One region of the Streptomyces sp. IBSBF 3136 genome, then DNA from elsewhere that is predicted to be linked to it. Evidence: riboswitches for the same ligand, from Rfam matches in the RefSeq annotation. Region 1 holds a riboswitch; each other region holds the start of a gene.

Region 1 (2,167 bases):
CGCCAACCCCGACGTCGGCTCGGCCCGCGAGACGAACCGGCTCATCTGGGTCGGCGACGGCCAGGGCGAGCCGGCCTGGGCCACCGGCGGCAGCTACCAGGTGGTGCGGATCATCCGGATGCTCGTGGAGTTCTGGGACCGGGTGTCGCTGACCGAGCAGGAGAAGATGTTCGGCCGCCGCAAGGACACCGGCGCACCGCTCGACGGCGCCAGGGAGACCGACGTCCCCGACTACGCCAAGGACCCGCACGGCACCGCCATTCCGCTGGACGCGCACATCCGCAAGGCCAACCCGCGCACCGCCGGAACCGACGACTCCCGCATCCTGCGCCGCGGCTACAACTACGACCGGGGCGTGGACAAGGTGGGCAACCTCGACATGGGCCTGGTCTTCTGCTGCTACCAGCAGGACGTCAGGCGCCAGTTCGAGGCCGTGCAGACCCGGCTGATCGACGAACCGCTCGTCGACTACATCTCGCCGACGGGCGGTGGCTACTTCTTCGCCCTGCCCGGGGTGCGGGACGCGAAGGACTGGCTCGGCAGGGGCCTGCTGTCCGCCTGACCGCCCGACGAGGGAATTCGGGACACTTCCCGCCAAGTCCCGCCACATCACGGCAGACGGGCCGCGCGCCACGGCGGAGCTGAGCGAAGGTCACGAAAATGTATCGGGCATATCACCCACCAACCTTCACAGCGGCCCCACGACTTGGCTAGCGTTCCGGCCAGGTCGTGCGACCACCACCGGCGAACGTCGCCGGGCCGCGCGGCCTCCGCCGAGTCCGGCGCGCCCGCGGGCGACCGGAGCCGGGGACCCACCGACCTCGGGGTGAATCGGCCCGGCTCCCTTCGCGGGAGCGGGCCGTAGGGCAACCCTTCCGAACCACCCGCCCGAACCCGACAGCTAACCCGGTAGGCGGAACACGGAAGGAGTCGCCTGCATTGGCGTCGCACCGCAAGTCCCGCCCCACGGGCACCCGGGTGTCCGGCATACGCACCCCCGTCCTCGCCACAGCCGCCCTCACCTCCGTGGCGCTGCTGTCCCAGACCGCCGAGGCCACCCCCTCCGCCGACGGCAGGCCGAGCGTGGAGGAGGTGCAGAAGAAGGTCGACGACCTGTACCGCCAGGCCGAGTCCGCGACCGGGAAGTACGACGCGGCCAAGGAGCGGACCGCCGAGGAACGCAAACGCGTCGACACCCTGCTCGACGACGTGGCCAAGCGCACGGCCACCCTCAACACGGCACGCGAGGAACTGGGTTCGTTCGCCGCGGCCCAGTACCGGACCGGGGCCGTCACCCCCGGCACCGCGACCTTCCTGCTCGCGGACTCCCCGCAGGACTACTTCGACCGGACGCAGCTGATGAACCGGCTGACCTCGCGCCAGAAGGGCATGGTGGACGACTACGTCACCGCGCAGGCCGCCACCCTGAAGACGCGCCGCAAGGCCGTCACGAGCCTCAAGTCGCTCACCCGGTCGCAGAACGACCTGAAGACGGCCAAGTCCACCGTCCAGGAGAAGCTGTCCGCCGCACGCAAGCTGCTGTCCACGCTCACGGCGCAGGAGAAGGAACGCCTCGCGGCGATCGAGCGGCAGAAGCGGCAGGAGGCCGCGCGCAAGGCGGCGGAACTCGCCAGGAAGCAGGCCGCGGCCGCGCAGGCGGCGAAGCAGCAGGGCCCCAGCACGTCCTCGGGCTCGTCGTCGGACTCCGGTTCCGGCACGTCCTCGGGCTCCTCCTCCGGCTCGGGCACCTCCACCTCGGACAGCACGTACGCGGCCAAGGCCGCCAAGGCGCTCGACTTCGCCCGCGCACAGATCGGCAAGCCCTACGTCTGGGGCGCGACCGGGCCCGGCTCGTACGACTGCTCCGGACTCACCTCGGCCGCCTGGAAGGCCGCGGGCGTCACCCTGCCGCGCACCACCTACGACCAGGTCGACGCCGGCACCACGGTGTCCCTGACCGACGCCCAGCCCGGCGACCTCGTCTTCTTCTACGACGACATCAGCCACGTCGGCATCTACATCGGCAACGGCATGATGATCCACGCCCCCAAGCCGGGTGCCTACGTCCGTGAGGAGTCCATCTACTACGGCGGCGCGTCGATCATCCACAGCGTGGTCCGCCCGGCCTGAGGTCCCCTTCGACGCCCGGGGCCGGCCGCCGTCACCC
Region 2 (2,167 bases), on a different contig from region 1:
GCAGCGTGGTGAGTCGGCGGGGCGCGAGGTCCGTATTCTCTGATCATGGCCGTACCCCCCGCATACGCACTGATCGCCACCGACCTGGACGGGACGCTGCTGCGTGCTGACGACACCGTCTCCGACCGGTCGCTGGCCGCGCTCGAACGGGCGGCGCGGGCCGGCGCCCGGCACCTGGTGGTGACCGGCCGGCCGGCCCCCCGGGTACGGCCCCTGCTGGACGCGCTCGGCTGCACGGGGCTCGCGGTGTGCGGGCAGGGCGCGCAGGTGTACGACGCCGGGACGGACCGCATGCTGTGGTCGGTCCGGCTGGACCGGGAACTGGCCGAGACCGCGCTCGGCAAGATCGAGGCCGAGGTGGGCCAGGTCTACGCGGCCGTCGACCAGGACGGCGTGGACGGGCTCACCCTGATCGAACCGGGGTACCTGATGCCGCACCCGACCCTGCCCGCGGTGCGGGTGGACCGGCGCGACGACCTGTGGAGCGAGCCCATCAGCAAGGTGCTGCTGCGCCACCAGGCGCTGTCGGACGACGAGTTGGCGTCGATCGCGCGGTCGGCGGTGGGCTCGCTCGCGACCGTCACGATGTCGGGTCCGGGGACCGTGGAACTCCAGCCGTGCGGTGTGACCAAGGCGACGGGGCTGGCACTGGCCGCGGACCACCTGGGGATCGCCGCCGGCCGGGCCCTCGCCTTCGGCGACATGCCCAACGACATTCCGATGTTCGACTGGGCCGGACACGGTGTGGCCATGGCCAACGCCCATCCCGAGCTGAAGGCGGTGGCCGACGAGCTCACCACGTCGAACGAGGACGACGGCATCGCCGTCGTCCTCGAAAGACTGTTCCCGACCGACTGACCGGGACCTCAGTGGTGATCAGTCACCGGTGCCGGTCAGTAGGCGCCGAAGACGTTGTCGATCGACCCGTACCGCTTGGCCGCGTAGTTGCAGGCGGCGGTGATGTTGGCGACCGGGTCGTAGATGTTGAAGGACGTTCCGGCCACGTGGTACGCGGTGAACGTCGGGTCGATGACCTGGAGCAGGCCCTTGGACGGGATGCCCGCGGCGGCGTTGGAGTCCCACAGGTTGATGGCGTTCGGGTTGCCGGACGACTCACGGATCACGTTGCGGTAGATGCCGTTGTAGGTGCCCGGTATGGCCTTCTCCTTCATGATCGCGAGGGACTCGCGGATCCAGCCGTCGAGGTTGTTGGGGTACCCGGCCGGGGTGGTGGAGACGGTCGTGGCGGCGGGGGTGGCGGCGGAGGCGGCCGTCGCGCCGATGAGGGGGAGCGCGAGGACGGCGGCACCGGTACCGGCGACGGCGAGCGTGCGGAAGAGACGGTTGGTGCGGCGCTGGGCGGCAGCAGGCATGGCGAACATCCTCTCCGTCGCCTGCGGGGTGAGCTGTCGGGTTCGGGCGGGGAGGTGCCCGGCCGTGCCCCTGGGGGGAGGCACGACTTCACCCCTAGCCGTCCCGGCGCGACGTGTGCCGTCCGGTCCGGCGACTTACCTGGTTCCCCCGCTCCTGCCGTACGAATGAGTTCGTCGATGGGTGGTGTCAGACGCGGCAGGATTCGGCGTTCGCCTGACAGGCCCGGAAGCTATGCGAGAGCACATGTCCGGAACAAGCGTCGGATTCACATAAAGCACTAGTTGACCTTGGTCTGTGCCTTATGGGGTACTTGATCCTTTGCGGTTGCCAACCCTCAACTGGCCACTGCGGCAAGGGCGGACCGGGGGTGGCGCGATCGTTCGGGTACACGGGCGACCGTGACCCAACTCACGAAATGGCAAAGCGTATCAAATCAGACATGGGGGATTCGAGACATTCGCTGGCCATGGCACGAAAGGAGTAATCCAGCCACCGCGCAGTTCGCGACAAAATGGACTAGTTCGGCGTAAGTCGGTAGAACTCAGCTCTTATCAGATGATCGAAAACATACCGGCCGTGATCCGATACCGCCCGGGCTGGACCGGTGGGCGCTATCGGTGATCGAAACAGGACCGGATACGCTGACTTGAGTGATGGCAGCGACCTATCGACAAACCGTGTAATCGCGCAGCAGACACCAGCAGACAGGAGACCCCTCGTGACCGTCGTCGGGCCGTTCGGGCTGAGCGTGCGGGACCAGGCTCTGGAAGCCGATGTCCAGGCCGGATTGGCG
Region 3 (2,167 bases), on a different contig from region 1:
TCGACCTCGGTGTGCTCAGCCGCACCGACCAGGTGTGGACCTCCGACAACACCGACCCGCTCGACCGGCTCGCCATCCAGCACGGCTTCAGCCAGATCCATCCCGCGCGGGTGATGGCGGCCTGGGTCACCGACAGCCCGAACACCCAGCTCAACGGCCGGGTCAGCTCGCTGCGGTTCCGCTTCGTCAGCGCGATGGCCGGGGTGCTCGGCGTCGGCGGCGACCTCACCGGGTGGACCGGCGAGGAGCTGGCCGAGGCCCGCCGGTGGGTGGAGCTCTACAAGGAGATACGCCCGGTCGTCCAGCGGGGCGAGCTGTACCGGCTGCTGCCCCCGGCGGGCGGGCAGAGCGCCGTCCAGTACGTCCTCGGGGACGAGTCGGTCGTCCTCGCCTGCCTCCAGGCGCAGCACTACGGCGAGCCGGTACCGGCGCTGCGGCTGCGTGGACTCGACCCCACCGCATCGTACGAATGCCGCGAAACGGGCGAAGTGTATCGGGGTGCGGTCCTGTTGCACCACGGCCTGCGCACCGGCCTCAAGGGCGACCTGGACGCCACCGTCCTCCGGCTGCGCCGCGTCTAGCCTGCCTGCCCGCCTGTCCGAATCGCCGTATTCCTCCAACTCGATCCGGATTGGCGGAGGGTGGCGGACGGGGGCGTGAGGAGCGTCATAGCCGTGACCCAGTGTGGCGCGTCATGTGCACGTAATTCCGGTGCGGACGAGGGAATTCGACACGACGCGCCGTCCGGAATTCACACAGAGTGACCGTACTTTCCCGAATTGGATCATCTGGGGGGCTCCTGCCGAGACCAGGTTGCTTGTCCGGCCACGTCCCGCTCGCTTACGTTCGCCACCAATCCGGACGGAACGCCGAATCCTGCCGCCGCCCGGAGTCCCCACACACATGACCCGTGTTCGGCAGGAGCGGGGGACCCCTCAGGTACGACTGCCTGTCCCGGTCTCCGGGGCACAGGCTCGGGGTGCAGCCGCGGTGAGCGGCCGGGCAGCTCCAGCCCGAACCCGACAGCTCACCTCGCAGGCGCCGGAGAGGAACGCGCCATGCCCGCGAAGGGTAAGCACCGACGCCCCAGGAACCGGCGTCTCAGCCGCTCCATCGCCGTCGCCGGAACCGGCGGTGCCGCACTGGCCCTGCCGCTCCTCGGGGCCACCGGAGCGCACGCCGCCACGCCGCAGACCGCTCCCGGCGGGTCGGCCCGGTCCCTGCCCGCCGTGCAGAACGCGGCCGCGGAGAAGGCCGCCGCGCAGACGGGCCAGGGCGCGCGCAGCTACACGGTGAGGACCGGGGACTGCCTGGCGAGGATCGCCGACGAGCAGCACGTCGAGGGCGGCTGGCAGCGGCTCTACCAGGACAACCGGCAGGCCGTCGGCGCGGACCCCGCGCTGATCCACCCGGGCCTGAAGCTGTCCCTCGGCGCGAAGGCGGACACGGCGCACACGGCGCACACCGAGTCCTCCGCGGCTTCGAGGACGTCCTCGCGTCCGCGGCCGGCCCCGTCCGCCCCGGCAGCGCAGCCGGCCCCCTCCGCCCCGGCCGCCCAAGCGGCTCCTGCGGCGCAGGCCGCCCCGGCCGAGCAGGCTGCTCCGGCCGCCGGCTACACCCTCCCGGTCACCGGCGGCACCATCGGCACCGGCTACCACGTGCCCGGCAGCATGTGGTCCAGCGGCCACCACACCGGCGTCGACTTCGTCGTGCCGACCGGCACCCCGGTCAAGGCGGTCGCCGCCGGCACCGTGGTCTCCGCCGGATGGGGCGGCGCCTACGGCAACCAGGTCGTCATCAAGCTCGGCGACGGCTACTACGCTCAGTACGGCCACCTCTCCCAGCTCTCCGTGTCGGCCGGCCAGACCGTGACGGCGGGTCAGCGGCTCGGACTGTCGGGCGCCACCGGCAACGTGACCGGCCCGCACCTGCACTTCGAGATCCGCACCACCCCGAACTACGGGTCGGACGTCGACCCGGTCGGCTACCTCCGCTCGCACGGCGTCCCCGTCGGCTGAGGAGCACCCCACGAACCATCTCCCTGACGCACCGAAGGCCGGCCCCCCGATCCCCGGGACCGGCCTTCGGTGTGTCCCGCACGAGCCCTGCTCGCGGTGTGTCGGGCCGCGGTGTATTCCCGCGTGCCGTCTGTCGGGGAAGTGGCTTA
Region 4 (2,167 bases), on a different contig from region 1:
CCGGTCGGCACGGGGGCGCTGTCCCAGGCCGGTGGTCGCGTCGAAGGCCGGCGGGGCGACGGGTAAGTTCATACTCGTCACCTTGCTCGTGCGGGCGAGGCGGGCGCATGAGTAGGAGTACTCAGCTCCACCCAGGTGAGTCCCATGATCCACATGACATCCCTGATCGGCCCTACACCCGCCCTCTGAGGCGGTGCCGTCAAACACTGCCGTCAAGGCAAAAGCCAGAGGCCCTGTGGATCACTCCACAGGGCCTCTGGTCTGCTGTGCACTCGGCAGGATTCGAACCTGCAACCTTCTGATCCGTAGCTCTAAGTAGGACGGTCACAGAAGGTCATGCAGGCTCCGGGGAGGGGCAGGTCGACCACCGTTGGACGCTGGCGGTTGCTGGCGTTGCTGTACTTCGTAGCTGTACAGCAGCATCCCCTCCGCGCTGAGGGCCTGAAGCTCGAACAGTTCCCGAGTGACGGCGACGAGGCATCGTCGGCCGCCCTGCCTGCTCTCCCAAGGGCGCTTCTCACGTCATCCGGGCGGTACAACGGCAGCACCGCCGCTCTCCACGAGGACGGCAGGACGCTGATGGTCCGCACCGGCGTGCGGCAAGTGACGCTCCCTACATCCACATGGCGCCGTACCGTGCGGTAACTCTGAACCGTCTACGCGCGTGTACGAGCCCCGGCCTGGGGCGCTCGCCAACGTGTCCATGCGGAGCCCCAACTTCCCTGCACACAACGGGAATTAGGGATGATGTCGTGGCACTGAGTGCCTCCCGTGAGCATCGCCACAAATCACCGAATCGATTGGGATTTTCGGTCATCGGTGCGTCAAGATCCGTCATCACGACAAGTCCCCATCACAGGAACGGTGGGGCCGTCCGGGCGGAACGCCGAATCCTGCCGCCGTTCGGATGCCCAGTCGCTTCACACGGACACGGCAGGAGCGGGGGACCCAAGGTAGGTGCCGAAGCCAGCGTCGATCGCTGGTGCGGCTAGGGGTGAAGCCGTGTCCCGATCAGGGATGCGGCCGGGCAACTCAACCGGTCCGAATCCGACAGCTCACCTCGCAGGCGATCAACGAAGGATCGGTTGCAATGAGTGCGGCACACGGCAGCACACAGGGTCCGGGTACTGGCAACGTCGGTAACGGCGGCGGCAGTAACGAGGACGACGACAAGTCCAGGACGATGCGGAAGTACGAGACCGCGATCATTCTCCTGGTGGGGCTCCTCGGCGGAGTCTTTGCAGGCGGTCTCCATCGGGCGATGGAGAAGGTCTCGTACTACCAGGCCGGTACCACGGCAGTGCTCGCCACGAGCGGACTGACCCTTTTCATCATCGGGATCGTGCGGTTCGCCCGGGGACAGTCTTGATCACCAAGCACGGCACAGCTCTACCTGGTCGTTCCGCCATCCCTAGGACCGACTAGAGGGACTACACGGAGAACCCGTGTAAGCGGCACCTGAGGACACACAGGAGGCCCTGGCTCACAAGTCAGGGCCTCCCTTCGTGTACGGACCGTGGGCTCCCACTCGGTTCAGATGCGAGGTGCTGAGTCTGTGCACCACAGCCAAAGTATGCGGTCACGAAGTGGTGCAGACCGTCCAGTAGCGCGCTCACGGCCTGAGCCGGTCTTGCTGAACGTCGAAGCAGATCAGCCCCATGGACTGCGCGACGGCCGCCGCGTAGGCCGATGCCTCTTCAGCCATGCTCCACCGCATGGCGAAGTAGATCAGCGGACCGCTTGCCTCGTCGATCAGCGGACCGGTGGACCAGGGCGAGGTGTCCTCGTCGTCCTCGGTGATGTCGCGCCACCGCTCAAGCAACGCAGCGACGTAGGCCGCAATGCGTTCGGAGGGAGGCTCCTCCACCTCCCCATCGATGTAGCGGTCGTACAGATCGCTGAAGATCTGGCCGGCGGTCTTGTCATCCGCTGGTCTCTCGCCTTCCCAGACAGCAAGGTCGTAACTCATGCCCGGGAGGCTCCCATACCGCACTGACATCCGCGCAGTCAGTCAACGGCGCGAGCGTCAGCCATAAGAAACGACGTCTTAGACGCCTACTTGAGGATCTGGCCGCATCCTCATCAGGTCGATCACAGAAGACCTGAGGGCTGGAGGGTTCCCAGCCCTACGACTGTCCACCGACCGCTGAGGGCCGCTCTCGTGCGG

What was found. Region 1 has a riboswitch for cyclic di-AMP ahead of V7E45_RS24050 (C40 family peptidase). Riboswitches for the same ligand answer to the same signal wherever they lie in the genome.
Region 2: linked by a shared signal. The riboswitch ahead of V7E45_RS05495 (transglycosylase SLT domain-containing protein) and the one ahead of V7E45_RS24050 (C40 family peptidase) in region 1 are both predicted to bind cyclic di-AMP.
Region 3: linked by a shared signal. The riboswitch ahead of V7E45_RS07170 (M23 family metallopeptidase) and the one ahead of V7E45_RS24050 (C40 family peptidase) in region 1 are both predicted to bind cyclic di-AMP.
Region 4: linked by a shared signal. The riboswitch ahead of V7E45_RS14480 (hypothetical protein) and the one ahead of V7E45_RS24050 (C40 family peptidase) in region 1 are both predicted to bind cyclic di-AMP.

What each region holds. Positions count from the first base shown of each region.
Region 1 is NZ_JAJSZC010000120.1:14,247-16,413, reverse strand. Features, by position in the region: gene efeB (iron uptake transporter deferrochelatase/peroxidase subunit) at 1-562, shown strand, start outside; cyclic di-AMP (ydaO/yuaA leader) riboswitch at 762-931, shown strand; gene V7E45_RS24050 (C40 family peptidase) at 940-2,130, shown strand; gene V7E45_RS24045 (hypothetical protein) at 2,162-2,167, opposite strand, start outside.
Region 2 is NZ_JAJSZC010000015.1:33,853-36,019, forward strand. Features, by position in the region: gene V7E45_RS05490 (HAD family hydrolase) at 46-858, shown strand; gene V7E45_RS05495 (transglycosylase SLT domain-containing protein) at 894-1,373, opposite strand; cyclic di-AMP (ydaO/yuaA leader) riboswitch at 1,377-1,560, opposite strand; gene V7E45_RS05500 (polyprenyl synthetase family protein) at 2,093-2,167, shown strand, end outside.
Region 3 is NZ_JAJSZC010000021.1:6,433-8,599, reverse strand. Features, by position in the region: gene V7E45_RS07175 (alpha-galactosidase) at 1-581, shown strand, start outside; cyclic di-AMP (ydaO/yuaA leader) riboswitch at 897-1,054, shown strand; gene V7E45_RS07170 (M23 family metallopeptidase) at 1,059-2,018, shown strand.
Region 4 is NZ_JAJSZC010000054.1:18,069-20,235, forward strand. Features, by position in the region: gene V7E45_RS14475 (DUF6234 family protein) at 1-72, opposite strand, end outside; cyclic di-AMP (ydaO/yuaA leader) riboswitch at 899-1,084, shown strand; gene V7E45_RS14480 (hypothetical protein) at 1,091-1,369, shown strand; gene V7E45_RS14485 (hypothetical protein) at 1,613-1,969, opposite strand.